Regions from separate parts of the Mesorhizobium sp. B2-6-2 genome, predicted to be linked through region 2. Evidence: predicted binding sites of a transcription regulator. Region 2 holds the regulator's gene; each other region holds the start of a gene.

Region 1 (9,716 bases), on a different contig from region 2:
CCGGCGCGGACATCGAAGCCCTGCTGGAAGAAGCGGGCGAGGATCTCGTCCTGCATGGCACGCTCGCCGCCGAACAGATGCGTGCAGCCGGTGACGTCGAGGAACAGCCCGTCCTCGCCGTCGATCGCCACCAGCGGCGTGTAGCGGTCGCACCAGTCGGCAAGGCCTTCGAGCAGGCGGCGGTCGGCTTCCGGGTCTGCCTCGACCACATCGATCGAGGGATGCATGGCGCGCGCATCGGCGATGCCCATGCCGCGCTTCAATCTGAGCGCCTCAGCCCGCTCGTCGAGGGCTGCGATGCGCTGGGTGTTGTTGTCGCGATGGCTGATCACCAGAGGCGGCTGAGGCGACGGCAGGCGATGCGAGGGCCGGGAACGCCAGGACCGCCCCAGACGCTGGCGCAGGATCCGCTCCGCGGCCAGATGCGGGAACCACAGCGACAGAATTCTCTGTTCTTTCTGCAAAAGCGTGCTCATCGGGGTTCCACTCCAGTGTGAATTGTCCAGGCAGGGCCGTGCGGCTCTTGCCGATATCGACTTTGAAGGCGGGGCGGCCGATCGAGCCGGCGAGCGGCCCGGCGAGGGTCGCGCGGCTTGCCGCGGGCGCCGCCGAAACGATGAGGCGCACCGGAGCGGCGGTGGGATCGGCCTCGCCGGCCTGGCGCAGCAAAAGCAGCGGGCGGCCGGCGCTCCGGGCCCGCGCATGCAGCCGGCGCGTGGCGGTGAGGTCGAGAAGCCGCGGACTGCCGCGGATCTCGAGGATGACCGCGGCAAAGGCCGTCATACGGGCCGCTTCCTCCGCGATCCACAGCGCGTCGAGCAGCTTCGGCGCCTCGGAAAACAGCAATTGCCCCGGCTCGATGCCGAACAGGGCATGAAGGCCCCTGGCGTAGGGCATGCCGGCCTCGTGGAAGATTTCCGCCGTGCCGACCCAGAGGATCGGCAGACCTTGCTTCTCTCTGAGGACCAGGCTTACGAGCGACAGCGCGAAGCCGGCAACGGCGCCGGCATCGCGGGTCTCCAGGCCATGGATTTCGCTGAGCGCCGCCTTGGGCAGGCCGCCGCCAAGCGCGGCGTCAAGCCGATCGATGCCGGTGTGGAGGAAGGCGTCCGCCGAAGCCACGGCAAGGCCGCGCCGGACAATCGTCATGTCCGGCCCGGCGGCATCGTTGGATGTCTGGTTTTGCGCAATTCCGGACGGAAAACTGCTTCGCACTTTTCCTGGAATTGCTCCGGGCGCGCACCCCGAAGGCGCCTGCAGGCGCTCGGGCAGCGTTCCCTCGATCTTCGCGATCTGGCGGCGCAGGGCAAAAACAGTGTCCCGCGCCACGGCGCTCATCGCCATGACGTTCACTTCCAGCAGCAATTGTTCCTGTTATGTTCCTATAGATTCCAGAGGCGCCCGGAAGAGTCAAGCAGAGTCACAAGGAATTTATTCCTTCGTCTTTTACCTGAAAGCGAACACCCCAGCCGGTCCATTTGCCTCAATCGGCGTGAAAGCCTATATGCCGGGATTAAAGGACATTCCATGGCCCGCATCTACAAGACCCGCACCTGGCACGACCAGCTCTCGCCGTCGATGGACGAGATGGAGCTTCTGGCGCTGGAGGCCTATGCCCATCTGCCGGACGAGTTCCGCAAGCTCACCGGCGAGATCATCATCCAGATCGCCGAGTTCCCGACCGACGAGATCATGGACGATCTGTCGCTGGAGACGCCCTTCGACCTGCTCGGCCTGTTCGAGGGGCGCGGCATCGCCGAGCGCTGGAACCCGCAGACCGGCGAAGGTCCGAACCGCATCACGCTCTACCGCCGCGCCATCCTCGACTACTGGGCCGAGAATGAAGAAACGATGGGCGACATCGTCACCCATGTGCTGATCCATGAGATCGGCCACCATTTCGGCCTGTCGGACGACGATATGGAGCGGATCGAGGAGGCGGCGGAGCAGGCGGCGGCGGGGTGAGGGCGCACCTCGTCATCCGCATCGTTCTTCGCAGCGACTCCCCCTCATCCGACCGCTTCGCGGCCACCTTCTCCCCGCCGGGGAGAAGAGATTGGCGCCGGCGCCGAAAGTCTCCTCTCCCCTCGGGGAGAGGTCAGCCGAGCGAAGCGGAGGCTGGGTGAGGGGCGCTTTTCCTACCAGTCGCTGAGCTTGGTGTCCGGGCCGTAGTCCTGGCCTTCGACATCCTTCACCACGGCCTGGCCGCAACGCATCGACTTGGTTTTCTTGTCAAAGGCATAGGTCGGCGAGCCGAACAGGTGCCAGCCCTTGTTCAGGGCCGCCGTCACCTTGTGGCAGAAGGTTGAATCGTCCGGACCGGACAGAAAGCGGTAGAGTTTCATTTATCAAGCCTATCTTGAATACCGGCGCATCATGCGCCGATGATCGCGGCCTTCGCCAGAAGTTTCTCGGCTTCCGCCAGATGCAGCCGTTCGACCATGCGGCCGTCCATCGCAATCACCCCCTTGCCGGCATTCTCGGGCCGCGCGAACGCATCCTTGATCGCACGGGCCGCAGCCAGCCTCTCGGGCGACGGCGAAAAGGCGCGGTTCGCCGGCTCGATCTGGGCGGGATGGATCAGCGACTTGCCGTCAAAGCCCATAGCCGCCCCGTCGGCGCATTCGCCGGCAAAAGCGTCGAGATCGCGAAAATCATTGGCGACGCCGTCGATGACGTCGAGGCCGCCGGCCCGTGCCGCGAGCACCAGCTGCATCAGCCACGGCATCAGATAGCGCCGGTCGGACGTCGCCAGGATGCCGGTCGCCTTCATCAGGTCGTTCGTTCCGGTCACGAAACAAGCCAGCCTCGAGGCCGGATCGCGGCCGAGTTCGGCGATGGCGCCGATGTTGAGCAGCGCCTTGGGCGTCTCGACCATCGCCCATAGTTTCACGCTGTCCGGCGCGAAATTGTCGTCGAGCAGGTCGCCGGCCTCGAGGATGTCGCGCGGCGTGGCGACCTTGGGCAGAAGAATGCCGTCGGGCTCGGCCTTGGCCACTGCCAGCAGGTCGTGGGCGCCCCATTCGCTGGCCAAAGGATTGATGCGCACCACCATCTCGCAGCTTTTCTCGTGCCCGGCGAGAATGCCTGCGACCTTGTCGCGCGCCGCTTTTTTGCCGGCGGGCAGGACGGCATCCTCAAGATCGATGATGACGGCGTCGCAGGCCAGGGAGCCGATTTTGGCGAGCGCCTTGTCGTTCGAGGCGGGAATGTAAAGCACCGAACGGCGCGGGCGGTAGGGTTCTTGAGCCATGGCCGATCTTTGCCGGGTGAGTTCAAGCGAAGCAAGTACGCAGGCTATCTGCCGAAATGCCGGCGCTGCCCCTCATCGCCCTGCCGGGCACTTCTCCCCGTATAGTGACGGGGAGAAGGGGCTGGCCGCAGCCTCGCCGCTCTTCTTGCAACGTTGACGATTGGGCAAATCGGCGGCGGGAGCTTCCCTCTCCCCGTCACTATACGGGGAGAGGATGCCGGCAGGCAGGTGAGGGGCAGCGCCAATATCTGGCGATTGCCCCTGCACCAAATCTGCAAACCCTTGCTGAAAAGCTCCGGGATTCCGCCGCGCCGTTACCGCGCCAGTCGGCGAGAAGGCCGCCATGCGAACACCTCATAAATCCCGCTGGTCGCTGCCGCGCCGGCTCCGCAATGAAGGCTGGTGGCTCGTCGAGCCGCAAAGGCCATGCCATGAGGCAGGCATCCTGCTTTTCGCTCCGAGGTCGCTCCACATGGTGGGAGCGGACATTCCGAGGACGGCCCGGCGATGACGCTCTTTGTCAACTTGCCATGGGCTCTGCCCAGGCATGCGCAAATGCCCCGAAGCCTTTGTCGATTCATCTCCTTGTCCCGATGCAGCTCCGGACCGAAAACAATTTCGCACTTTTGCCTGGAATTGCTCTAATCCTGCCGTCACCTTACGCGCCGGGCCGCTGATTTCATGCCGCACAACATTCTCGTCGCCGACGACGACCCGCATATCCGCGAGATCATCTGCTTCGCGCTGGAAAAGGCCGGCATGAAGACGGCCGCCGTCGCCGACGGCGCCGCCGCGCTGCAAGCGGTCGAGCGCCGCGCGCCCGACCTCATCGTGCTCGATATCGGCATGCCGGAGATGGACGGTCTGGAGGTCTGCCGCAGGCTGCGGCAAAAGTCCGATGTACCGGTGCTGTTTTTGTCCGCGCGCGACGAGGAGATCGACCGGGTGCTCGGGCTGGAGATGGGCGGCGACGATTATGTGACGAAACCGTTCAGCCCGCGCGAGCTGGTCGCCCGCGTCAACGTCATCCTGCGGCGCGCGCGTCCGGCGCCGGTCGAAGAAGAAGCCGACGACCGTCAATTCACGCATGGCAAGCTCATGCTCGTCCCGTCAAGCCATGAAGCCAGCTTCGAAGGCAAGCCGCTCACCTTGACGGCGATCGAGTTCGCGATCCTGAAGGGCTTCCTCGCCCGCCCGCAGCATGTGCTTGGCCGCGACGCGGTGATGGCCAATGCCTATGCCTCGAACATCCATGTCTCGGAGCGCACGGTCGACAGCCATATCCGCAACGTGCGGGCCAAGCTCGCGGCGGTCGGCTGTCTCGATGCGATCGCCACGGTGCACGGCGTCGGCTTCCGGCTCGGCCGATGCGGTGGTTGAGCAAGGAGAAGTGGCGGCCCAGGCTTGCCACCGTCGTTGTCGTCATTCTCATCCTGGTGATGGCGCTGCCGCTGGTCGGGCTGTTCTTCTTCCGGCTCTACGAGAACCAGCTGATCCGCCAGACCGAGGGCGAGCTCATCGCGCAAGGCGCGGTCGCCGCCGCCGTCTATGCCCGGGAGGTGCGCGCTGCCGGCATTCCCCAGGAAAAGCTGGGGTCGCCGATCTCGGCCGATCCGGCAAGGGACAACAGCTATCCCTATGATCCGATCGAGCCGCGCCTCGACCTTGCCTCCGACGATGTCATGCCGACGCGCCCGGCGGCGCTTCCCGCCACCGCCGATCCGGCCTTCGCGGCAATAGGCGCGCGGCTCGACGGCATCCTCGACGAGACGCAGAAAACGACGCTTGCCGGCTTCCGGCTGCTCGACCCGCGCGGCGTGGTGATCGCCGGCGGCGACGAGGTCGGCCGGTCGCTCGGCGAGATCGAAGAGGTGCGGACAGCGCTTTCAGGCGCCTATGCCAGCGCGCTCAGGCTGCGCATTCCCGACCAGCCGCCGCCGCCGCTCTACTCGGTGAGCCGCGGCACCAGGGTGCGCGTCTTCGTCGCCCTGCCGGTCGAGCTCGACGGCCGGGTCGCGGGCGTCGTCTATCTGTCGCGAACGCCGAACAACATCGTCAAGCACCTCTATGGCGAGCGCGGCAAGGTGACGTTGGCGGCGATCGCCATCCTCGGCGGCACGCTGTTGATCGCGCTGGTGTTCATCCGCACCGTCAGCCGGCCGATCTACGCGCTGATCGAGCGGACGAAGCGCATCGCCGCCGGCGACCGCGAGGCGATCAGGCCGCTCGCCCATCACGGCACGCGCGAGATGGCGGCGCTGTCGGCGGCGTTCCTCGACATGGCGCAAAAACTGCAGGCGCGCTCCGACAGCATCCAGACCTTCGCCACCCATGTCTCGCATGAGCTGAAATCGCCGCTGACGGCGATCCAGGGCGCGGCGGAGCTGCTGAGGGATTCCGGCGGCGCGATGGACGAGGCCGAGCGCAAGCGTTTCTCCAACAACATCGTCACCGACGCCGGGCGGCTCAATCTCCTGGTGCGCCGGCTGCTTGACCTGGCGCGCGCTGAAAATCTGGAACCGAGCGGCGAAAGCACGACGCTTCATGCTGCGTTGGCATCCTTGCCGGTCGACACAAGGCTGGAAGCGCGGCTTGATGGCGGCGGCGATATCAGGCTCGGCATCTCGGCCGAGAATCTCGGCATCGTGCTCGCCAATCTCATCGACAATTCGGCAAGGCATGGCGCCCGACAGGTGGCGATCCATGCTTCAGCCGCCGGCGAGCGCGCGTCGGTCCAGATCGGCGACGACGGCGACGGGATCTCGGCCGCCAACCGCGCCAGGATCTTCGAGCCCTTCTTCACAACGCGGCGCGAGTCCGGCGGCACCGGCATGGGGCTCGGCATCGTGCTGGCCCTCCTGAAAGCGCATGATGGCACGATCAGGCTGGTTGACTCCGAGCGCGGCACGCGCTTCGAGATCGATTTGCCGGTCGTTTGAATTCAAGCGTGATCCTGTCCGAAAAAACCGGTGCCTGCGTCGCAGGATCATGCCCTAGAACTGGAGAGCCGAAAGCGTGCGCTACGACATCGTCATCATCGGCGGAGCCATCGTCGGGTCCTCGGTCGCCTACTATTTGCGCGAGGAGGGCTTTACCGGTTCCATCGCGCTGATCGAGCGCGATCCGCAATTCTCGCATGCGGCGACGACCTTGTCCTGCGCCTCGATCCGCCAGCAATTCTCGATCCCTGAAAACATCCGCCTGTCGCAGTTCACGCTGAAACTGTTCCGGCGGCTGAAGGAAACCTTCGGGGCCGACGCCGATATCGGCTTTCGCGAGGGCGGCTATCTCATCCTCGCCGGGGAGGCCGGGCTGCCGATCCTCAAGGCCAATCACGAGACGCAGGTCGCCGAGGGCGCCGACATACTGCTCGAGGATGCCGGGCAGCTGGCGCAGCATTTCCCGTGGCTGTCGACCGAAGGCATTGCCGCTGGCGCCTTTGGCCGCAGCGGCGAGGGCTGGTTCGACGCGCATGCGATGCTGATGCTGTTCCGCAAGGCGCTGCGCGACAAGAAGATCGATCTCATCACCGCCTCCGTCACCGGCATCGCGCGTGACGGCAACCGCGTCACCAGCGTAAGCCTCGACAATGGCGAGACGCTCGAAGCCGGCATTGTCGTCAACGCGGCCGGGCCGAATGCCGGCAAGGTCGCGGCTTTTGCCGGGCTGGCGCTGCCGGTCGAGCCGCGCAAGCGCAACGTCTTCGTCTTCGAAGCGCGCGACAAGTTCGCCGACATGCCGCTGCTGGTCGATCCGTCCGGCATCTATGTGCGGCCCGAAGGCTCGGTCTACATCACCGGCGGCGCCGAGCCGGAGGAAGGCGATCATGCGCCCGATCCGACGGATTTCGACGTCGAGTGGCCGCTGTTCGAAGAGGTGATCTGGCCGGTCCTAGCCACCCGCATCCCGGTCTTCGAGGCGATCAAGCCGACGCGCGCCTGGGTCGGGCATTACGACTACAACACGCTCGACCAGAACGCGGTGATCGGCCCGCATCCGGAGGTCGAAAACTTCCTGTTCGCCAACGGCTTCTCCGGCCACGGCCTGCAGCAGGCACCGGCGGTGGGGAAGTCGATCGCCGAACTCATCGTGCATGGCGGGTATCGGACGGTGGATTGCAGGGCACTCGGGTATGAGCGGGTGGCTGAAGGAAGGGCGTTCAGGGAGCTGAATGTGATCTAGCGCTGCGAAATTTCTCTTCGACGCTGGCGGGACAGCGCCCCCCTCTGTCCTGCCGGACATCTCCCCCACAAGGGGGGAGATCAGATGTCACCGTGGCTTTCGCCAATCGCCAACTTTGCCGGGATGAGCGGGGCGCCCGAACTGCCAATCTCCCCCCTCGTGGGGGAGATGCCCGGCAGGGCAGAGGGGGGCGCGAAGGAACGCGGCGTTTCTTACTTAAGCCGCCTGTAGTCCGTCACTAAAATATCCCTGCAGCCACCCAAGCACCCGCGCCCACCCCTCGGCATGTTCCGCCGCGGCGTCCGGGAAACCTGCGAAGCCGCCGTGGCAGATGATGAGCCGCGTGCCGCCGGCGATCGGCTCCAGCAGATAGGCGAGGGTCGTTTCGCGCCGGCCGAGCGCCGGATGATCCCAGTCGTAGTGCCGCGTCTGCACGATCCGGCGCGGCATCTCGATTTCGAGAAACTCTCCGCCGGCGGGCAGGCGCCTGCCGTCGGCGGTTCGCACCGTGACACGCCAGCTTCCGCCGACGCGCAGATCGGCGTTCCAGCCGGTCATGCGGTACGTTTCGGGCGAACCCCACCAGCGCTCGACCTCGCTGGTTGTCAGCGCCGCGCCAACCTCGTCCGGCGAGGCGGGAAGCTCGGCCGAGGCCATGACCGTGTCCGCATTCGCCATGGCTTGCGGCAAGGATAATTGAAGCATCGAATCCACCTCTGCCGAAAATTGTCTCGTGTCCGAAACGAACCTTTACTCTTTCGACGGCGGGTGCTCGAAACCCTTGCCGGTCTCGAGCAGGCTCTTGAGGCTCGCCAGCACCAGCGGCCAGCCCTTGGAGACGTTCTGGATCAGCTTGTGCGGGCCGTCGGCCTCGTGGGTGACGGCAAGCTTCATCAATTCGCCGTCGGGCTCGATGATGAAAGTGCAGCGCGTGTAGCCGTCCTCCTTCACCTCGGGCATCCATTCGTTGCGCCATTTGATCACCAGGCGCTTGGGCGGATCGATCTCGAGGATCTCACCGGAATCGGCGACGCGCCCGTCTGGGAAGACCAGCTTCCAGCTCGAGCCGACCTTCCAGTCGCTCTCCTGATGGGAGCTGAGGAAGAACTGCCGGTTGAATTCCGGATCGGTCAGCGCCTGCCAGAGTTTTTCAGGCGTGGTGCGGATGTAGGTGACATAGACGAAACTGTTCTCGCTCACGGCTCTTCCCTTTCAAGGCGTTGCTTCAGGTCGCTGAGAGCGGCAAGCCGCCCCCGCTCGAACTTGCCGATCCAGCGCTCGGCGATCTCGTTGATCGGAACGGGGTTGAGGTAGTGCTCCTTCTCGCGGCCCCGCCGCATGGTGGTGACGAGGTTCGCCTCCTCGAGGATCGCCAGGTGCTTGGTCACCGCCTGGCGCGTCATCGCCATGTGCTCGCAGAGCGCATTCAGCGTCTGCCCGTTCCGGGCATGGAGGCTGTCCAGCAATTGCCGGCGGGTTGGGTCGGCCAAAGCGCGAAAGACGGCATCCATGCTCATGGCCTTAATATGCAACCATTTGGTTGCATGTCAAGCGGTGGCAAAAATATTCTGCCGCCTGATGACTGCCTGCCTAAGTTTCTTGCCGGATTGTGCCTTGAGGTGGCTTCGCTTTTGAGCAGCGCCTTCCCCCACTCCGTCGCTGCTTCGCAGCGCCACCTCTCCCCCTCCGGAGGGAGAGGAAGGGAGCCAGGGTCGATCTGGCTCGCCGGTTCCAGGCAGAAGTCGGCTCCCGATATCGGTGGCGGTTCAGGTCAGCGCTTGCGGGAGAACCAGAAAGCGTCGGTCATGCGCGTCATGCCGATGCGTTCGTAGAAGCCGATGGCGTCGGGCACCGAGATCAGGCCGATGGCGACCGATGGCCCGAGCTGGCGGCGGGCCTCATCCATCAAGCCCCTGCCGACGCCGAGACCCTGTGCCGAGGCGGATACGGCGAGCTCGGAGATGTAGCAAACCCAGGAAAAATCGGTGATGCCGCGCGCGACGCCGACCAGCGGCTTGCCCTCGATATCGAGCCGCGCTGTCAGCACCAGATTGGCATTGCCGAGCATTGTCTTCAGGCGCGCTTCGTCGTCGACGGGCCGTGTTGCACCGAGGCCGGATTCGACCAGCACACGGCGGAATTCGGCGACATCGAGAGCGGGCTCGCTGGCGTACAGGATTTCGGTGGGCTCAACCATCCCCGCCAAATTGCCTCAGCCATCCGCGTTTTGAAAGCCATTGGTCCCGATCTTGTGTTCAATGGCCCGAACCCAACCGCCAAT
Region 2 (9,716 bases):
ACAGCTTGGCCGCGTTTCGCTTCCTGCTCTGCGCCGAAGCGTTGCGGTCGCCGCCACCACCGAGCTCGACCGTGGCGTCGGCTTTCTGCTGGTGCCGGTGTTCCTGGCAGCCGGCGTGATCTGTTACTTCTCGCTGAGCGCCGAGCCGGACCTCTACAGGCCGCTTGCGGCGGCCGCCCTGATGGCGGTCTGCGCGGCGGTCTCGCGTTCCCGGCACAGAACGCATCTTGTCTTCATGGCGGCATTATTCTGCGCCTTGGGCTTTCTCGCGGCCAAGGTGGAGACCTGGCGGATGGCGAGCCCGATACTGGGTTCCGAAATCCAGACACGGCTGACGGGCCGCCTCGTCACCGCCGAGGCGATGGCGAATGGCCGTGTCCGGCTCACCATAGATCTCATATCCACGGAGCATCCGAAGCTGCGCTACGCGCCGGACCGCATCAGGCTGTCGGCGCGCAGGATCCCCTCCCCCTCCGGCATGTCGGCCGGGTCGATGCTGACCGGCTATGCCAAGCTGCTGCCGCCGACAGGTCCGGTTCGGCCGGACAGCTACGATTTTTCCTTCGACAGCTATTTTGCCGGCATCGGCGCCAGCGGCTTTTTCCTGGGCGATCCGAAACTTGTCGCGCCGACCCCGATTGCGCCAACGGAGGTGCCTTTCGGCGCGCGCGTGGCATCGGCCATAGAAAACGCCCGCGAGGGGATTGCCGACCACATCAGGAGCAGGATCGGCGGCTCCGAGGGCGAGATCGCGGCGGCGCTGATCGTCGGCGTGCGCGCCGGGATTCCGGAAGCCATCAACGAGTCGATGCGACGGACCGGCATCTACCACATCATTTCGATCTCCGGCCTGCACATGGCGCTGGTTGCCGGCACGATCATGGTGCTTTTGCGCGGCGCCTTCGCGCTGTTTCCCGATTTCTCGTCGCGGCGGCCGGTGAAGAAATACGCCGCCGGGATCGCGCTCATCTCGATCGCCGCCTACCTCATCATCTCCGGCATCGTGGTGGCGGCCGAGCGAAGCTTCATCATGCTGGCCGTGATGCTCGCCGCCGTGCTCTTCGACCGCGCGGCGCTGACAATGCGCAACCTGGCGATCTCGGCCATCGCCGTGATCCTGGTCTCGCCGCACGAAGTGGTCGGCCCGAGCTTCCAGATGTCCTTCGCCGCCACCGCCGCCCTGGTCGGCGCCTATGCCGGCTTTGCCGATTATCGCGCCGGCAAAACGACCGCGCCGCCGGCAAAGCGTTCGTTCGTCGGGTTCCTGTCGCGAAAACTGGCGGTTGGCGTGGGCGGCGCCGCCGTGACGTCGCTCATCGCGGGCAGCGCGACGTTGCTGTTTGCGATCTGGCATTTCCAACGCGTGTCGCCGCTCAGCCTGCTTGCCAATCTGGCGGTCATGCCGATTGTCTCGCTGATCGTCATGCCGTTCGCCGTGCTGAGCGCGCTGGCTATGCCCTTCGGCTTCGACGGTCCGTTCCTCTATGTGATGGGCAAGGGCCTGACAGCGATGATCGCCATTTCGGCATGGATTTCCGAGCGCTCGCCTGTCGATGCCGTCGGGCTGATCTCGATCCAGTCGGTGCTGCTGGCGACGGTCACGCTGGTCATCGCGACCATGGCCACCACCTGGCTGAGGCTTGCCGCCGTACCCTTCGCGCTCGCCGCGCTGCTAGCCATTCCGCACGTCCGCACACCGGATGTGCTCATTTCCGAGGACGCGCATCTGGTGGCGATGCCGATCGGCGGCGGCGAGCTTGCCGTCAATCGCGAACGCTCTAACGAGTTCACCACCGACAACTGGAAACGGGCGCTGAAATCCGAGGATGTCGTACCGCCGGAAAGGTTCGCCAAAGATACGCTGGACATTGCCGATCCCGTCGACCTGCCGCCCGGCTCGCCCTTCTACTGCAGCGGCGATCTCTGCATCGGCCGGCATCCTTCCGGCGCGATCGTCGCGCTCGCCGAGACCCGCGACGCCGCCCGGCCAGCCTGCGGTTTCGCCGACCTCATCGTCATCAACGACGCCACGGCCTATAACCCATGCCCCGATCCGCGTGTGCTCGTCGTTACCAAGCGGCAGCTGGCGCGCGACGGCAGCGCCGCCGTTTTCTTCGATCCGCAATCGGCAACCGCGCGGCCCACCGTCCGCTACGCAGTCGTAGAACCATACCGGCCCTGGCACGAGCAGCGGAAATACACGCGCGAGGCGAGGGGACTGGCGCCCTATAAGCAGCCGGAAAAACCAGCAGCCGCACCGGCCCAATAGATTGTCGTCCGGGCGAAGAAGGCCGGCCAGTTCTGCTCAGTAGCGGCGGATAAGTCCCACGAGCTTGCCCTGAACCTTGACCCGGTCCGGTCCAAAGATCCGGGTCTCATAGGCCGGATTGGCGGCCTCGAGCGCGATCGAAGCACCCTTGCGGCGGAAACGCTTAAGCGTCGCCTCCTCATCGTCGACCAGCGCCACCACGATCTCACCCGGGCTTGCCGTGTTGGCATTGCGGATGATGACGGTATCGCCGTCGAAGATCCCGGCCTCGATCATCGAGTCGCCCTTGACCTCCAACGCATAATGCTCGCCGCCCATGATCATGTCCGGCGGCACCGAGATCGAATGCGTCTGGTGCTGGATAGCGTCAATCGGTACGCCGGCGGCGATGCGGCCCATCACCGGAATGGATACGGCCGCCGCGGCCTCGTCGTCATTGCTTGGCGTCGGGGTGCGCGATGGCGCCGCCGGCTTGACCTGGCGGTTGAGATTGCCTTGGCCGCCCTGGATGACGCTCGGCGAAAACTTCTTCGCGGCATTCAGGCCAGGCGCGATCGAGTCGGGCAGGCGCAGCACTTCCAGCGCGCGCGCCCGGTTCGGCAGCCGGCGAATGAAGCCGCGTTCTTCCAGCGCCGTGATCAGCCGGTGGATGCCGGATTTGGAGGCAAGGTCGAGCGCCTCCTTCATCTCATCGAATGATGGAGGAATCCCGCTCTCCTTCAGGCGTTCATGGATGAACATCAGGAGTTCATGTTGTTTGCGCGTCAGCATCGGCGGCCCCCACGGGTTCTGAACCCAGAATCAGAAAAACAAACCCAGAACAAACACTATCTGTTCCAGTTGTGTTCCGCAACCGTTTAAAGTTTAGTGAATTTGTTAAGGCCGCCGAAACAATGTCGCATCCGGTGACGCCTTGGCCGCCCCGGTTGGGGTAGCGGCGTTGATTCCGCTCATATTTTGGAGCCTCCTTAAGCTGAAACAAGAGCCGACACCATCACGAAGCCGCGGATAGGATCCCGCCGGTTCCTGCGCAAGCGTGCCGCACCGTGAACGAAACGAACCCAAAATGCCAACCTTGGCAATGATTCCGATCCATGGTCTTCGCCGTCTATGGACCAGCTAACATAGGACCAAAGGTTCTTGCCCTGTCGCCGACGGTGGTGAGACAACCCCCTTGACCAGGTCGAAATGGAGGCGGCAGCACAATGAGGGGAATTCCTGATCTCGCCGAAGTCGAGGCGATGGATGCCGCGGATCCGCTGCGCGCCATGCGCGATCGCTTCGTCTTGCCGGAAGGCGTCATATACCTCGACGGCAATTCGCTGGGCGCAGCTTCGATCGACGTCTTCAACGAGATCGAGACTGCCGCGAGGCAGGAATGGGCGCGCGATCTCATCCGCGCCTGGAACACCGCCGGCTGGTTCGATATGCCCATCGAGCTGGGCGACCAGCTCGGGCGCCTGATCGGCGCGAAACCCGGCCAGACGGTCGTCTGCGACACGACTTCGATCAACATCTACAAGGTCCTGCATGCGGCACTTGCGATGCGGCCCGAGCGTTCGGTGATCGTTGCCGAGGCCGACAGCTTTCCGACCGACCTCTATATGGCGGAAGGGGTCGCATCGACGCTGCCCGGCACGGTGCTGCGGCTCGAAGGCGCCGATGCCCCGACGATAGAAGAGCTGATCGACGATCGCGTCGCCGTCATCCTGGTCAACCACGTCAACTACAAATCCGGCCGGCTGCGCGACATGGCGGCGCTCACCCGCAAGGCCCATGAAGCCGGGGCGTTGATCGTGTGGGACCTCTGCCACACGGCGGGTGCGCTGCCGGTGGATCTCGACGGCTCGAATGCAGATTTCGCCGTCGGCTGCACCTACAAGTATCTCAATGGTGGGCCGGGCTCGCCAGCCTTCATCTATGCCGCGAACCGCCACCACCGCGACATTCGCCAGCCGCTCAGCGGCTGGTGGGGCCATGCCCGGCCTTTCGCGTTCGAGCAGGGCTATGCCGCGGGCACGGGCATCCGGCGGTTCCTTTGCGGAACGCAGCCGGTGCTGTCGATGCGTGCGCTGAAAGGCGCGCTGGATCTCTGGAACGACGTCGACATGAGGGCCGTGCGGAGAAAAAGCGTCGCGCTGACCGACCTGTTCATCCGGCTTGTCGAGGCCAGATGCGGCGGCTTCGGTCTTGAGTTGGAGAGCCCGCGCTCAGGCGCAGAACGCGGCAGCCAGGTATCGTTCGCCCATTCAAATGGCTACCAGGTGATGCGCGCCTTGATCGAGCGCGGCGTGATCGGCGATTTCCGCGCGCCATCCACCATTCGTTTCGGCTTCACGCCGCTCTATGTCGGTTACCGAGATGTCTGGAATGCGGTCGAGGTGCTGGAGGACATCCTGCGCACTGGCATCTGGCAAGGCGCGCGCTTTGCCGTCAAAACAACCGTTACCTGACTTTGAATCGGCGATGCCGAACAAATGACCTGATCGCGGAGGCACCGTTGCTGGGACATCGTATTGTCGACTGGGATGACGCCTACGCAAATGGCGCCAATATCGCGGGCGGCGACCGCTGGCCGGCGGCGTGGGATGGGCCGGCGCGGACGTTTCGCGAACAACTACTGGCGGAGGGCAGGGCGCGGCTCGATATCGTGTATGGCGAAGCGCCGCGCAATCGCTTCGACCTATTTCTCCCGTCTGCGGCGCCAAAGGGGCTCGTTGTGTTCATCCACGGCGGCTACTGGATGGAGTCGGACAAGAGCTCCTGGTCGCACTTGGCTGGAGGCGCGATCGGCCGCGGCTTTGCCGTCGCCATGCCCTCCTACACGCTGTGCCCGCAGACCAGGATCAGCGGCATAGTCGGCGAGGTCGCTGCAGCGATTGAGAAGGCGGCCGCCATGGTCGATGGTCCGCTGATGCTGACCGGGCACTCGGCCGGCGGGCATCTCGCCAGCCGAATGGTGACCACGGCCTCACCGCTATCATCCGATGTGACGCGGCGCATACGCCAGGTGGTTTCGATTTCAGGCCTGCACGACCTTCGGCCGCTGATGTTCACAGCGCTGAACGAGACCCTGAACATCGACGAGCCGGAAGCGCGGAGCGAAAGCCCGGCATTGTTGCGGCCTCGACAGGGAGCCTGTATCACCTGCTGGGCCGGCGGCGGCGAGCGTGCGGAATTCCTGCGCCAGAGCGCGTTGCTCGCCAACGTCTGGATCGGGCTCGGCGCTGCCACACGTTCAGTGGTCGAGCCGGACCGACATCATTTCAATATTGTCGATGGTCTCGCCGACCCGGATCATCCCCTGACCCGTACGTTGGTCGACGAATAAGAGTTGCGATCGACTTCGTCGACCTATCAGGATAGACTTTGTCGACCTATCAGAATCGACTTTGTCGACGTCTGAACGATCGACTTTGTCGACGTCGGTTTAGCGCAGCATGAGCACGCTGCATTCAGCACCGGCTTCCGCGGCCGGCGCAAAGGGTTCGCGCACGATCAGGCCGTTGGCGTCGGCGAGCATCCGCAGCATCGAGGAGTCCTGAATGCCGAAAGGCGTCGCGACCAAGGTGCCGGCGTCCTCGCGCACGACGGCGCGCACATAGTCCTGCCTGAGATCGTTGGCCCGCATCGCGGTGCCAAGCCGGGCCGTTCGCATATCCTGCCGATGATCGCGGCCGCCGAGCCGGGCAAGCAGCGGCTTCAGGAAGAGTTGCGAGCAGACAATGCTTGCCACCGGATTGCCGGGCAGGCCGATGCAGCGGACATTGCCAAGCCGGCCAAACATCAGCGGTTTGCCGGGGCGCATGGCGATCTTCCAGAAATCGAGCTGCATGCCTTCGCCGGTCAGCACGCCATGGACGAGGTCGTGGTCGCCGACCGAGGCGCCGCCGAGCGTGACGATGACATCGGCGTTCGCCTCGACCGCTTTCCGGACCAGCGCGGCAATCGCCTCCCGGCGATCGGCGGCGATGCCGAGATCGAGCGCGAGCGCGCCGACCGACTGGGCGGCGGCGGCAACGCCGTAGGCATTCGACGAAATGATCTGGTCGGGGCCGAGCGTGCTGCCCGGGGGCAGCAATTCATCGCCGGTGGCGATGATCGCGACCAGCGGCCGGCGTACGACGTTCAGGGCTGGGTGGTTGGCCGAGGCCGCCAGCGAAAGGGCCGCCGCATCGAGAACGCGGCCCTTTTCGAGCAGCACGTCGCCCTGGGCGAAGTCGAGCCCGCGGCGGCGGACATTGCGTCCTTTCGCGGTCGGCTCGGTCAGCTCGATCCTGCCATTGCCGAGATCGCGGACGTTTTCCTGGATGACGACGGTGTCGGCCCCTTCAGGCAGCGGCGCCCCGGTGAAGATGCGCACGGCCTGGCCTTCCCCGACAGTTCCGGAGAAACCGCGCCCGGCAGTCGCCACGCCGATGACCTCGAGTAGCGCCGGCGCCGAAGCGACATCGGAGAAGCGCGCGGCATAGCCGTCCATCGCGGAGGCATCGAAAGGTGGCTGCGTGCGCAGCGCGACCACCGGCTCGGCCAGCACGCGGCCCGCCGCGTCAGCCAACGGAACGCGCTCGCCCGGCAGAGCCGTCACGCCGTCCAGCAGGCGTTCGAGCGCGTCGGTGACCAGAAGCAAGGCCATTATGAACCCGCCTTGTAGTCGCCTGATTTGCCGCCGGTCTTCTCGACCAGCCGAACGCCGGAAATCACCATCCCGCGGTCCGCTGCCTTGGCCATGTCGTAGATGGTGAGGCAGGCGACTGAAGCGGCGGTCAGCGCCTCCATCTCCACGCCCGTCTTGCCGGTGACGCGGGCGAGGGCGGTAACCTTGAGACCTGGCAAGGAATGGTCCGGCTCGATCTCGACGGCAACTTTCGTCAGAAGCAGCGGATGGCAGAGCGGGATCAGTTCGTGCGTCTTCTTCGCGGCCATGATGCCGGCGATACGGGCAGTCCCCAATACGTCGCCTTTCTTGGCGTCGCCGGCCAGGATCATCTCCAGCGTTTCCGGCTGCATGGAGACAAACCCTTCGGCGACTGCCGTGCGCGTCGTCTCGGCCTTGTCGCCGACGTCGACCATATTGGCTTCGCCCTTGGCACCAAGATGAGTAAGGGAGGCCATCTTCAAATGGCCTCGGCACGCGCCTTGCCGGTGAGCAGCAGTTGCGTGGCGGCGGCCACGTCGGCCTGCCGCATCAGGCTCTCGCCGACCAGGAAGGTGCCGATCTTGCTCTTCTCCAGCCGGCGGCAGTCCTGATGCGTGAAGATGCCGCTTTCGCTGACCAGCAGCCGATCCGCCGGCACCATGGCCGCCAGCCGCTCCGAAATGTCGAGGCTGGTTTCAAAGGTTCTGAGATCGCGGTTGTTGATGCCGATCAGCCGCGACGAGAGGCGGAGCGCGCGTTGCATTTCCTTTTCGTCGTGCACCTCGACCAAAGCGTCCATGCCGAGCTCGAAGGCGGTTGCTTCAAGGTCCTTGGCAAGCGCGTCGTCGACGCTCGCCATGATGATTAGGATCGCGTCGGCGCCCCAGGCGCGTGCTTCGTAGACCTGGTAGGGATCGAACAGGAAATCCTTGCGCAGAGCCGGCAGGCGCACCGCTGCCCGAGCGGCTGTCAGGAATTCGGGAGCGCCCTGGAAAGACGGGGCGTCTGTAAGCACCGAAAGGCAGGCGGCGCCACCTTGCTGGTAGGCCTGTGCCAATGACGGCGGATCGAAATCGGCGCGGATCAGGCCCCTGGAAGGGCTGGCCTTCTTGATTTCGGCGATCAAAGCGAAGCCGCCATCTCGGCGCTTGGCTTCCAGCGCGGCAAGGAAGCCGCGCGGCGGCTCGGCGTCCCCGGCCTTCGTCTTGATCTCGGCGAACGACACGGCGAGCTTCGCCGCGGCGATCTCTTCACGCTTGTAGGCTTCGATCTTGCGCAGGATATCGGACAAGGGGTCTAACCGTTCGAAATCTCGATGAGCTTGTCGAGCACCGCAAGCGCGCGGCCGCTGTCGATCGCTTGCGCCGCCGCCGCGATGCCGTCGGCCAGCGTCGTCACCTTGCCGGCCACAACCAGTCCGGCGCCGGCATTCATCAGCACCGTATCGCGATAGGCGCCGGCGGCTCCGCCAAGCATATCGCGCAATTGCTTGGCGTTGTAGGCCGCGTCGCCGCCGCGCAGCTCTTCCTTTGTGTGCCGCTTCAAGCCGACGGCTTCCGGCGTCAAGGTGAAGCTGCGAATCTCGCCGCCGGCGAGCTCCGCCACCTGTGTCTCGCCGGTGGTGGTGATCTCATCATAGCCGTCGCCATGGACAACCCAGGCGTGATCGGCGCCCAGCGCCTTGAGCGTCTCGGCCACGGGCATGATCCACTCCGGCAGGAACACGCCAACCATCTGGCGGCTGACGCCGGCGGGGTTCGACAGCGGTCCGAGCAGGTTGAAGATGGTGCGCGTGCCGAGCTCGACGCGGGTCGGCCCGACATGCTTCATCGCCGGATGATGCGCCGGCGCGAACATGAAGCCGACACCCGCCTCATGGATGCAGCGGCCGATCGTCTCCGGCGGGATGTCTATTCTGACGCCCAGCGCCGTCAGCACATCGGCGGAGCCGGTCAGCGAGGACAGGCCGCGATTGCCATGCTTGGCGACCGGCACGCCGGCCGCGGCGATGACGAAGGCCGAAGCGGTCGAGATGTTGACCGAATGCGAATTGTCGCCGCCGGTGCCGACGATGTCGATGGCGCCTAGCGGCGCCTCGACGCGCAGCATCTTGGCGCGCATCGTGGCGACCGCGCCGGAAATCTCGCCCACCGTCTCGCCGCGTACGCGCAGCGCCATCAGGAAGCCGCCGATCTGGCCGGGCGTCGCGTCGCCCGACATGATGATGTCGAACGCCTCGCGCGCTTCCTCGAAGGAAAGCGCGGTGCCCGTGGCGACCTTGGCTATGTGTGTCTTGAGAGCGCTCATCGTGTCTGTGCTTGCGAAACCGCGTTCGGATCGATGCGGACGTCATATTGCGACTGCAACTGCGCCACCAGCTGGTCGAGCAGATCGTCGGACATGCCGGCGCCGAAGGATTTCTGCGCGTCGTCCGGCACCGCGCTGCCATCGGCGCCCGCCGGCTCGAAGACCTCGGCGACCTTGAACAGGATCTGGCCGTCGCCGGTGGGCGAGGGGATTAAACCGGTACCGCCTTCGCCGACGCCGAACATGGCCGCGGCGCCTTCCTTGCCGAAATCGGCATCGTCGGCTTCGCGCTTCAGGCCGCGCTTGGTCTGCATGTCGAGCTTGAGCTCGCCGGCGATTACGTCGAGCGCGGCGCCTGCCTTGAGGCGCTTCTCCAGTTCCTGAGCCTTGGCGTCGAGACGCTTGTCGGTCTCGGCCTCTGTCCAGTCGGCGACGACCTTCTTGCGGACTTCATCCAGCGTGCGGTCGCGCGCCGGCGTGACCGACTGCACTTCGTAGAAG
Region 3 (9,716 bases), on a different contig from region 2:
CTCGCGGGTCTTGCCGGAAGCGGTCTTGACCGGCTTCTGGCCGATCCATTGCACGTGCCGCCCGAGTGTCGCGGCCGCCGATTCGATGTTGCCTTGTCTCAGCGCGCTCAGGATCGCCCGATGATCCTGGTCGGTGCGGGTTTCCCATTCCGAGCGCCAGGCCGCGAACAGGAAGCGCGCGCTTGCCGCATGCAGGTCGTCGATGGTGGAAAGCAGGCGCGGCATGTTGCAGGGCGCCAGGATCAGCCGATGGAAGGTGCGATTGGCCTCTTCCCAGGAGCGCACGTCGCGGGATTTGTCGCCGGCCTTGGTCGCCTCCTCGGCCTGATCGAGGATCGACGCCGTCAGATGCGGCGCGGCATGGCGCAGCGCCAGCACTTCGAGTGCCGCCCGCATCTCGGCCACCTCCCTGACCTCGCCGAGATCGAAAGAGGCGACGCGCACGCCGCGGCGCGGCTCTCCGATCGCCAATCCTTGAGCCTCCAGGCGCCGGAAAGCCTCGCGCACCGGGACATGACTGGTGTTGAATTCCTCGGCGACATGGTCCTGGCGCAGCCGCGAACCCGGTTCGATGGCGCCCGAAATGATGCGGTCCGCCAGCTCCTTGCTGATGCGGACGGCGATCGTGTCTTCTTTGCTGGCCATATTTTATAGATAATTTGCCGGACCGCCGTTTGTCGAGACGGCCGGCGCGGGATTCACAGGCGCCCTTCCCGGCGGACGCAAATGAGCCGGACCCGCAGGCTCAGTTGACGCGGCTGATGCAGAAATCGATGACGTCGATCAAAGCCGACTTCTGCGGCGTCGCCTCCAGCGGCGCCAGCGCGTCGCGGGCGATCTCGCCGAAATGGCGCGCGCGGCCGATCGTGTCGGCGATGGCGCCGTGGCGGGCCATCAGGCCGATCGCCTTTTCAAGCCCGGCATCGTCGGCGACGTTGTCCTCGATGGCGCGCTTCCAGAAGGTGCGCTCGGCCTTGGTGCCGCGCCGGTAGGCGAGGATCACCGGCAGCGTCACCTTGCCCTCGCGGAAATCGTCGCCGACATTCTTGCCGAGCTCCTTGCTCGAGCCGCCATAGTCCAGCGCGTCGTCGATGAGCTGGAAAGCAAGGCCGAGATTCATGCCGTAGGAGCGAAGCGCCGCGCGGTCGGTGCGCGAGGCCTGGGCGATGACCGGCCCGACTTCGGCGGCGGCCGAGAACAGCGCCGCCGTCTTGGCCTTGATGACGGCGAAATGCTCGTCCTCGGTGGTCTCCAGGTTCTTGGCGGCGGCAAGCTGCATCACCTCGCCCTCGGCGATGATGGAGGCCGCGGCCGACAGGATGTCCAAGGCTTCCAGCGAACCGACCTCGACCATCATGCGGAAAGCCTGGCCAAGCAGGAAATCGCCGACGAGCACGCTCGCCTGGTTGCCCCAGATCATGCGCGCCGTCTTCTTGCCGCGGCGCAGCGCGCTCTCGTCGACCACGTCGTCATGCAGAAGCGTCGCCGTGTGCATGAACTCGACCGCCGTGGCGAGCTTGACATGGCCTTCGCCGGAATAGCCGAACATCTGCGCGGCGGCGAGGGTGAGCATGGGCCTGAGCCGCTTGCCGCCGGAGGAGATCAGGTGATTGGCGATCTCCGGGATCATTTCGACGTCGGAGCCGGCCTTGGACAGGATCAGCTCGTTGACCCGCCCCATATCGGCGGCTGTCAGATCGATCAAATCCTTGATGGAAGCGGGTTCCCGCTTGCCTTCGATGTTGAGAACGACACCCACCACGACAACTCCCGTCAATCTGACGCACCCTTGGTCCCGCGCCGACTCTAGGGCGGCGCAACCGGGCACGGCAAGAGGCGAATTAGCGCGGCTCCGCCGACGGTGTGTCCACCCGCACGTTTACACGAACGCCACAACCTGCGATTTTCGTTTCATGATCGAGCTTGTCCGCACCAACGACGCCGTCGTCATCTCCTTTGTCGAATCGCTGATGCGCGATGCCGGCATCGCCTGTTTCGTCGCCGACCAGAATATGAGCGTGCTCGACGGTTCGCTCGGCATCCTGCCGCGGCGCGTGATGGTCGATGCCGAGAAGGTCGATGCCGCGCGCCGCATCCTCAAGGATGCCGGCATCGAGAACGAGATCCGCAAAAAATAATGGCAGCCAGCACCGCCCCCGTCCCGGATACGCCGGCGCACACGGTCGATGCGTTCCATCGCGGGCGCTTCTGGGTGGTGCAGCCGAGCCGAGGCGGTCATCGCGCCGGCATGGACGCCATGACGCTGGCGGCCGCCGTACCGTCCGGCTTTTCCGGCCGGCTCGCCGACTTCGGCGCCGGCGCCGGCGCCGCCGCCCTTGCCGTGCTGTCGCGCTGTCCGGCGGCGCAGGCCGTGCTTGTCGAGCGCTCCGCCGAAATGGCCGGGTTCGCCACTGCCACGCTTTCGCATCCCGGCAATGGCCATCTCGGCGACCGCGCCTCGGTGTTGAGAGCCGACGTGACGCTGACCGGTCGAGCGCGGGCCGAGGCCGGGCTTGCCGACAACTCTTTCGATTTCGTCATCATGAACCCGCCGTTCAACGCGGCGCAAGACCGCTCGACGCTCGACGCGTTGCGCAGAGAGGCGCATGTGGCGGAGGATGGGCTGTTCGAGCGCTGGATCCGAAGCGCCGCCGCCGTCGCCAGGCCGCGCGGCGGGCTGGCGGTCATCGCGCGCCCCGAGCAGTTGGTTGCCATCCTGGACGCGATCGAGGGACGCTTCGGCGATGCCGAGTTGCTGTGCGTGCATCCGCGGCCGGATGCGGCGGCGATCCGCATCGTCGTCAGGGCGGTGCTCGGCGCGCGCGGAAAACTGTCGATCCGCCAGCCGCTCATCTTGCACGGGCCGTCCGGCAACGGGCCGGCGGAGCGGACGGAAATGATCAATAACGGCCTGGCATCGCTGTTCGGCGATTGATCCTTGAAGCGCGTCGCGTTGAAATGGATTCTAGCGACGCGCTTCAAGTTTTTGTTTTATGCATGTTTTTTTCGCAAAACCGCTGCACACTTTTGCGCGACATGCACTGGCCGGCGATGCGGCATTGCCGTTGGCCGGCGAGTTCCTTACATGCCCAAGCAGGATGATGCCGCGCCCGTGAAACAGACCAACCGACCTGATCGCATCTTGCTCCTTTGCCTTTTGTCCGGAGACAATCGTTCGTGAAACGCCTCTTCAACCGCCTGCTGCCGAAATCCTGGCGCTCGACAGTCGTCACCATTCCGGTCATCCGGCTGCAAGGCCCCATCATGGCCGGCGGAGGCCAGTTCCGGCCGAGCCTGTCGCTCGCCTCGACGGCCGGCCTGATCGAAAAGGCGTTCGGCTTCGACGCGCCGGCGGTCGCCATCTCGATCAATTCGCCGGGCGGCTCAGCGGTGCAGTCGCGGCTGATCTTCAAGCGCATCCGCGACCTGGCGGCGGAAAAGAACAAGAAGGTGCTGGTCTTCGTCGAGGACGTGGCGGCCTCCGGCGGCTACATGATCGCGGTCGCCGGCGACGAGATCTTCGCCGACCCGTCCTCGATCGTCGGCTCGATCGGCGTGGTCTCGGCCTCGTTCGGTTTCCCGGAACTGATGAAGAAGATCGGCGTCGAGCGGCGCGTCCACACCGCCGGCCAGAACAAGGCCGTGCTCGATCCGTTCAAGCCCGAGAAGAAGGAGGACATCGAGCGGCTGAAGGCGCTGCAGCTCGAAGTGCACGAAACCTTCATCGACCTCGTCAAGGAACGGCGCGGCAGCAAGCTCAAGGACGACCCGGACCTGTTCACCGGCCTGTTCTGGACCGCCAAGCGCGGCCTCGAGCTCGGCCTTGTCGATGCGCTGGGCGATATGCGCAGCGTGCTCAAGACCCGTTTCGGCGAGAAGACGCAGCTCAAGCTGATCACCGCGCCGCGCGGTCTGTTCGGCCGTTTCGGCCTGTTCGGCTCGCGCGTTTCGGCGCCGGATATCGCGGCGGCCGCCGCCAGCGGGGTCCTCGATGCGGCGGAAGAGCGCGCGCTATGGGCGCGCTTCGGGCTTTGAAAAAGCCATGAATGCGGCTAGCATGGCTGCTTGACCGACCCATTCGGCCGGCCTTGCCGCGAGGACGCGGGAGGAGTTTTAGAGATGCCGCAGATCATTTTCTTCGCCGTTGTCGGCGCCGCCGCTTACTTTGGCTACCGCGCTTTCGTGCGCGAGGCCGAACGCGTGACGGCCAAGATCCGGCGCACCGAAAGACAGGCGGCGAACGGCACGACGGGCACGCTGGTCAAGGACCCCAAGACCGGCGAATATCGTCTCGCCAAGGACTGATCCCATCTCGCCAGCAGCCGACATCCTGGAGCCCGGCACAGAGGTCCGGACGTGGCTTGCGCCTGCCAAGATCAACCTGGCGCTGCATGTCACCGGACAGCGCGCCGACGGCTACCATCTCATCGACAGCCTTGCCGTCTTCACCCGCTTCGGCGACCGGCTCGAGATCGAGCCGGCGGAGCAGGATGAATTCTCGGTATCCGGCCGTTATGCCGCCGGGCTGCCGCTCGACGGCGACAATCTGGTGGTGAAGGCGCGCGATGCCTTGCGCCGGGAAGCCGGCATGCAACAGGGATCGCCGGTCGCCATCCGGCTGGAGAAGAACCTGCCCGTCGCCTCCGGCGTCGGCGGCGGCTCGAGCGACGCGGCGGCCGCGCTCAACGGCCTGGCGCGGCTCTGGAAGCTTGATATCGACGACAATTCGCTGGCCCGGATCGGGCTTTCGCTCGGCGCCGACCTGCCGATGTGCCTCAAATCAAAGCCGCTGATCGCACGCGGTATCGGCGATGAAGTGTCGCCGCTATCCGCCTTTCCGGCGCTTGGCCTGGTGCTGGTCAATCCGGACGTCGCGATCTCGACGCCGGACGTGTTCAAGGCGCTCTCCAGCCGCGACAACGAGGCGCTGCCGCCGCTGCCGAAGCGCCTCGACTTCCACACGATCCGCAACTGGCTGGAGACGACGCGCAACGATCTCGAGCCTGCCGCGCGTTCGATTCAACCGGCTATCGGCGAGGCGCTCAAGGCGCTCAAGCGTGCCGACGCCGCGTTCGCGCGCATGTCCGGCTCGGGCGCCACCTGTTTCGGCCTGTTCGAGACCGGCAATGTCGCAAAGCGCGCGGCGATCGAGATCCGCGCCCGCCACCCCGACTGGTTCGTTGCCGCGACGCGCAGCATGGAGGTGGGCGATGGCGAAGCTTGACGAAAGCCGGCCCTTCATTCCGGTGCGCATCGCGGTGCTGACCGTCTCCGACACGCGCAGCCTTGCCGACGACAAATCCGGACAGACGCTAGCGGATCGCATCGCGGAAGCCGGCCACAGCCTTGCCGCGCGCGATATCGTCACCGACGACCGCGAAAAGATCCGCGACAAGGTGCTCGGCTGGTCGAAGGACGAAAACATCGATGTCGTCATCACCACCGGCGGCACCGGCTTCACCGGCCGCGACGTGACGCCGGAGGCGCTGGAGCCGATCTTCGAAAAGCGCATGGACGGCTTTTCGGAAGTCTTCCACCGCATCTCCTACGACAAGATCGGCACGTCGACGATCCAGAGCCGGGCGACCGGCGGCGTTGTCAACGCCACCTTCGTCTTCGTGCTGCCGGGCTCGCCCGGCGCCTGCAAGGACGCCTGGGACGGCATCATCAAGGCGCAGCTCGACTACCGGCACATGCCCTGCAATTTCGTCGAGATCATGCCGCGGCTGGACGAGCATCTCAGGCGCGGCGGCAAGCCAACTTCGTAAAGCTCAGTTAAGGGGCCCGGCCGGCACGGCGGGGCATCATTTCGGCGGCGCGATCCAGATTTCGGCGTTCAGCCTTCTGGTCGCCAGGCCGCGCGCCAGGGCTTCGGCGCTGCGCGCGCTCTTTGCCAGAGCCGAGGCCTGACGCTTGCTGATGACAAGCCCCTCGGCCAGCGCACGATTGCTCGAGAACACCCTGGCCAGGAAAGGCGCACGGTTGGCGCGGGCGCGTGAAAAGCGCGCCGGCATGGTCTGTTTCGCCGTGTGCGCCACGACTTCGTCGATCCAGCCCTCGGCGAGCCGCGCGCCCGGCTCGAGCAGGAGCAGCCAGTCGCCCTTGGCCTGGCCGATAGCCAAGGCGATCCCGCCGGTCGCATAATGGCAGCCGGCATGCTCGGCCACCCGATGCGTCTGATCGGTCGAGCCTTGATCGCAGACGATCACGTCGCGCACGACGCCTTCGACCGCGCCGCCGACCAGCGAGGCGAGCGTACGGGCAAGCCCCTCTTCGTCGTTGCGGGTTTCGATAAGGACGCTGAGCATTTTAGCCGAATAGCGGAAAGTGCGGCGGTGCGCCAGTTGTGCGCTTTAGGCGAAAAAGTTCTTGCTTTGTTCTCTTCGGCGAAATAGGAATAGTTTCATGAACAGAGCGATTCGACAGCCTGCCGACAGTCCTTGGGAGAGGGCGAAAATGGAACAGATCGTGCGCGCCGACATTGCCGCTTTCGGAGCAGGCCGAGCCGAGATGGCGAATGCCATGATCGAGCAGAGCGGCATGCGCGTGCGGCCCGACCGCAATCGCGGCCGCTCGGCCGGCATCAACCCGTCCGGCCGGTTCGAGCCGATCAGCCGGCATGTGTTCGACGACGGCTGGAACTCGCTGGAGGACCTGCCGCCGTTCAAGACGGAAGTGCAGGTCGAGAAGCCGCGCACCATCATCACCCGCAACGAGTCGCCCGACATTTCCTTCGACCGTTCGATCAATCCCTATCGCGGCTGCGAGCATGGCTGCGTCTACTGCTTCGCCAGGCCGACGCATGCCTTCATGGGACTGTCGCCGGGGCTCGATTTCGAATCGAAGCTGTTCGCCAAGCCGGATGCCGCGCGCATGCTGGACAGGGAATTGTCGAAACCGGGCTACCAGCCGCGCACGATCGCCATCGGCACCAACACCGATCCCTACCAGCCGATCGAGAAGCAATACCGCATCATGCGCGAGATCCTGGAAGTGCTGGAAGCGCGCGGCCATCCGGTCGGCATCGTCACCAAGTCGGCGCTGGTGACGCGCGACATCGACATCCTGTCGCGCATGGCCGAGCGCGGCCTTGCCAAGGTGGCGCTGTCGGTGACGACGCTCGACCGCATGCTGGCGAGAACGATGGAGCCTCGCGCCTCGACGCCGACGAAGCGGCTGGAGGCGATCCGCCAACTTTCGGATGCCGGCATCCCGGCGTCGGTGATGGTGGCGCCGATTATTCCTGGGCTTACCGATCCGGAGATGGAGCGCATCCTCGATTCGGCTAGAGCCGCCGGCGCACGGGAGGCCGGCTATGTCATCCTGCGCCTGCCGCTCGAAGTGGCGCCGATCTTCAAGGACTGGCTGTTGCGCCATTATCCCGACCGCTACCGGCATGTGATGTCGCTTATCCGCTCGATGCGCGACGGCAAGGATTACGATTCCGAATGGGGCAAGCGCATGAAGGGCGCCGGTCCCTATGCCTGGCAGATCGGCCGGCGCTTCGAGATCGCCGCCAAGCGGCTCGGCCTCAATGTCGAGCGGCGGCAGCTTCGCACCGACCAATTCGTCGCAGGCGCCAGTGCCGGCGAGCAGCTGATGCTGCTTTGACCATGACCCCGAAAAGTGGGAACCGGTTTTCGGAGAAGATCATACTCCAACAAAAGGTTGGATCAGGATGACGATGCAACCAATGTCATCCTGATCCAGCGCCAGCACCGGCCATGACGGCCGGCGCTAAGCACTTCCAGGCAAAGCGATTTTCCGTCTGGAATTGCCATTTGTTTCGAAAATTCCGTCCGGCCATTGTCCCCCGGCCGTGAGACGGTGCCTTCCCGGTCCGACGCCCCATCCGACCCGGAAGGACTTGCGGAGAATCGGAGCCGATGCGAACCTCGCCGCACCATGGCTCGCGCGCGTTCCGATTCTCCGCTTCTCTTTGAAATGGTCGAGAAGCCCGACTTCTCGATCGAGACGAAAGCGATAGCCGATGGGCTGTGGCCGGTCGCCGGCATGGACGAGGCCGGTCGCGGTCCGCTCGCCGGTCCGGTGGTGGCCGCCGCGGTGGTGCTCAACCCCGCCAATATTCCCGAAGGCCTCGACGATTCCAAGCGCCTCACCCATTTGCAACGCGAGGCGCTGTTTCTCAAGATTCTTGGCTCGGCGCTCAGCATCTCGATGGCTTCGATCAGCGCCGAAGGCATCGACAACAGCAATATCCTGAAAGCCAGCCTGGAAGCGATGCGCCGTGCTGCCGCCGGCCTATCCTTGCGGCCGAAGCTCGCCCTGGCCGACGGCCGCGACATACCGCCAGGTCTCGCCTGCGAAGGCCGCGCGCTCATCAAGGGCGACCAGCGCTCGCAGTCGATCGCCGCCGCCTCGATCGTCGCCAAGGTGATGCGCGACCGCATGATGTGCGGCTGCGGCGGACATCACGAGCATTACGGCTTCGAAGTGCATATGGGTTACGCGACGGTCCGGCACCGCACCGCGATCGAGGCGCATGGGCCGGTGGCACGGCTCCACCGGGCGTCGTTCGCGCCGTTCCGGTTGGGTGGGGCTGAGATAGCAGAAGAGGAAGAGAGCCTCGCCGGGCTGGAGTGATAGCTGATCTCCCCCCTTGTGGGGGAGATGTCCGGCAGGACAGAGGGGGGCGCTGTCCCGCCAGCCTTTCAGCCAGTTGCCCGAACTTCTCGCACAGTTTGCACTCGACCCATCGCACAGAATGGGACGCCGCGATCCTTCGCGCCCCCCCTCTGCCCTGCCGGGCATCTCCCCCACGAGGGGGGAGATTGGCGGCTTCGGCGTCCCGCTTCCCCTATCAAGCAAAAAAGCCGCCGGGTTTGCCCAGCGGCTTTCTCATTCGTAACTGCAATCAGCTCAGTTCAGCTTGGCCTTGACGTCATCCAGCGCCGACTTGAACAGATCCGCGCCGGCCTTGACGTCGACCTTGGCGGCAAGCAGCGCGCGGGCGGCCTCTACAGCGATGTCGACGGCGGTGGCGCGCACTTCGCTGACCGCCTCGCGCTCGGCCTGGCTGATCTTCTGCTCGGCAAGCGCGGTGCGCCGGGCGACATAGTCCTCGGTCTTCTTGGCCGCCTCGGAGGCAAGCAAGTCAGCCTCGCGTTTGGCGGCAGCGACGATGTCGGCGGCCTCCTTCTCGGCTTCCTTACGCTTCTGCTGATACTGGCGCAGCAGCTGCTGGGCCTCCTCGCGCAGGCGCCGTGCCTCCTCGAGCTCGCTGCTGATCTTGGCCGCGCGGGCGTCGAGCGACTTGGCAAGCATGCCCGGCACCCTCAGATAGATGACGGCGCCGAGGAAGATGATCAGGGCGATGGTGGCCCAGAGCGTGGCGAGTGATGTGGCGTCCATGATCCCGCTCCTCACTGGCTCGCGGATTTGACCGCGGCCGCGATCTCGGCCTTGTCGGTCTTGCCGCCGACAAGCGCCTCGACGATGGCCGAGGTCGTGTCCTCGGCGATGGTGCCGACTTCCTTCATCGCCTTGGCCTTGATCGAGGCGATACTCGCCTCGGCCTCGCCAAGCTTCTTCTCAAGCTCGGCCTCGAGCTTCTTGCGCGTGCCCTCGGCTTGCGCCTTGGCGGCGTCGTTCGCCTGCTGGCCGATCTTGTTGGCGTTGACCTTGGCTTCCGCCAGTTCCTGCTCATAGGCAGCAACCGCGGCGTCCGCCTCGCCCTTCAGCCTTGCGGCATGATC

What was found. The regulator LexA, encoded in region 2, represses DNA repair genes until DNA is damaged. The targets are predictions, from matches to a motif close to TGTTCNNNNTGTGTTCNG.
Region 1: FJ419_RS27685 (metallopeptidase family protein) is a predicted target of LexA. The motif match lies at 1,367-1,384, and genes of this name have one in related genera.
Region 3: FJ419_RS14805 (PA0069 family radical SAM protein) is a predicted target of LexA. The motif match lies at 6,365-6,382, and genes of this name have one in related genera.

The regions. Positions count from the first base shown of each region.
Region 1 is NZ_VFUG01000023.1:45,927-55,642, reverse strand. Features, by position in the region: gene FJ419_RS27695 (DUF6504 family protein) at 1-332, opposite strand, end outside; gene FJ419_RS31330 (hypothetical protein) at 274-1,344, opposite strand; gene FJ419_RS27685 (metallopeptidase family protein) at 1,528-1,965, shown strand; gene FJ419_RS27680 (DUF1737 domain-containing protein) at 2,139-2,345, opposite strand; gene FJ419_RS27675 (CoA ester lyase) at 2,375-3,253, opposite strand; gene FJ419_RS27665 (response regulator transcription factor) at 3,935-4,633, shown strand; gene FJ419_RS27660 (HAMP domain-containing sensor histidine kinase) at 4,621-6,192, shown strand; gene FJ419_RS27655 (FAD-binding oxidoreductase) at 6,269-7,435, shown strand; gene FJ419_RS27650 (SRPBCC domain-containing protein) at 7,652-8,140, opposite strand; gene FJ419_RS27645 (SRPBCC family protein) at 8,186-8,635, opposite strand; gene FJ419_RS27640 (metalloregulator ArsR/SmtB family transcription factor) at 8,632-8,952, opposite strand; gene FJ419_RS27635 (GNAT family N-acetyltransferase) at 9,207-9,632, opposite strand.
Region 2 is NZ_VFUG01000008.1:93,700-103,415, reverse strand. Features, by position in the region: gene FJ419_RS17780 (ComEC/Rec2 family competence protein) at 1-2,269, shown strand, start outside; gene lexA (transcriptional repressor LexA) at 2,306-3,040, opposite strand; gene kynU (kynureninase) at 3,475-4,722, shown strand; gene FJ419_RS17765 (alpha/beta hydrolase) at 4,770-5,600, shown strand; gene glp (gephyrin-like molybdotransferase Glp) at 5,700-6,905, opposite strand; gene moaC (cyclic pyranopterin monophosphate synthase MoaC) at 6,905-7,384, opposite strand; gene trpC (indole-3-glycerol phosphate synthase TrpC) at 7,387-8,199, opposite strand; gene trpD (anthranilate phosphoribosyltransferase) at 8,205-9,215, opposite strand; gene FJ419_RS17740 (peptidylprolyl isomerase) at 9,212-9,716, opposite strand, start outside.
Region 3 is NZ_VFUG01000006.1:75,460-85,175, reverse strand. Features, by position in the region: gene FJ419_RS14850 (GntR family transcriptional regulator) at 1-645, opposite strand, end outside; gene FJ419_RS14845 (polyprenyl synthetase family protein) at 746-1,759, opposite strand; gene FJ419_RS14840 (DUF2007 domain-containing protein) at 1,914-2,138, shown strand; gene FJ419_RS14835 (methyltransferase) at 2,138-2,935, shown strand; gene FJ419_RS14830 (S49 family peptidase) at 3,178-4,035, shown strand; gene FJ419_RS14825 (hypothetical protein) at 4,120-4,305, shown strand; gene FJ419_RS14820 (4-(cytidine 5'-diphospho)-2-C-methyl-D-erythritol kinase) at 4,331-5,224, shown strand; gene moaB (molybdenum cofactor biosynthesis protein B) at 5,211-5,768, shown strand; gene FJ419_RS14810 (glycosyltransferase) at 5,805-6,308, opposite strand; gene FJ419_RS14805 (PA0069 family radical SAM protein) at 6,457-7,611, shown strand; gene FJ419_RS14800 (ribonuclease HII) at 7,906-8,604, shown strand; gene FJ419_RS14795 (F0F1 ATP synthase subunit B) at 8,881-9,372, opposite strand; gene FJ419_RS14790 (F0F1 ATP synthase subunit B) at 9,384-9,716, opposite strand, start outside.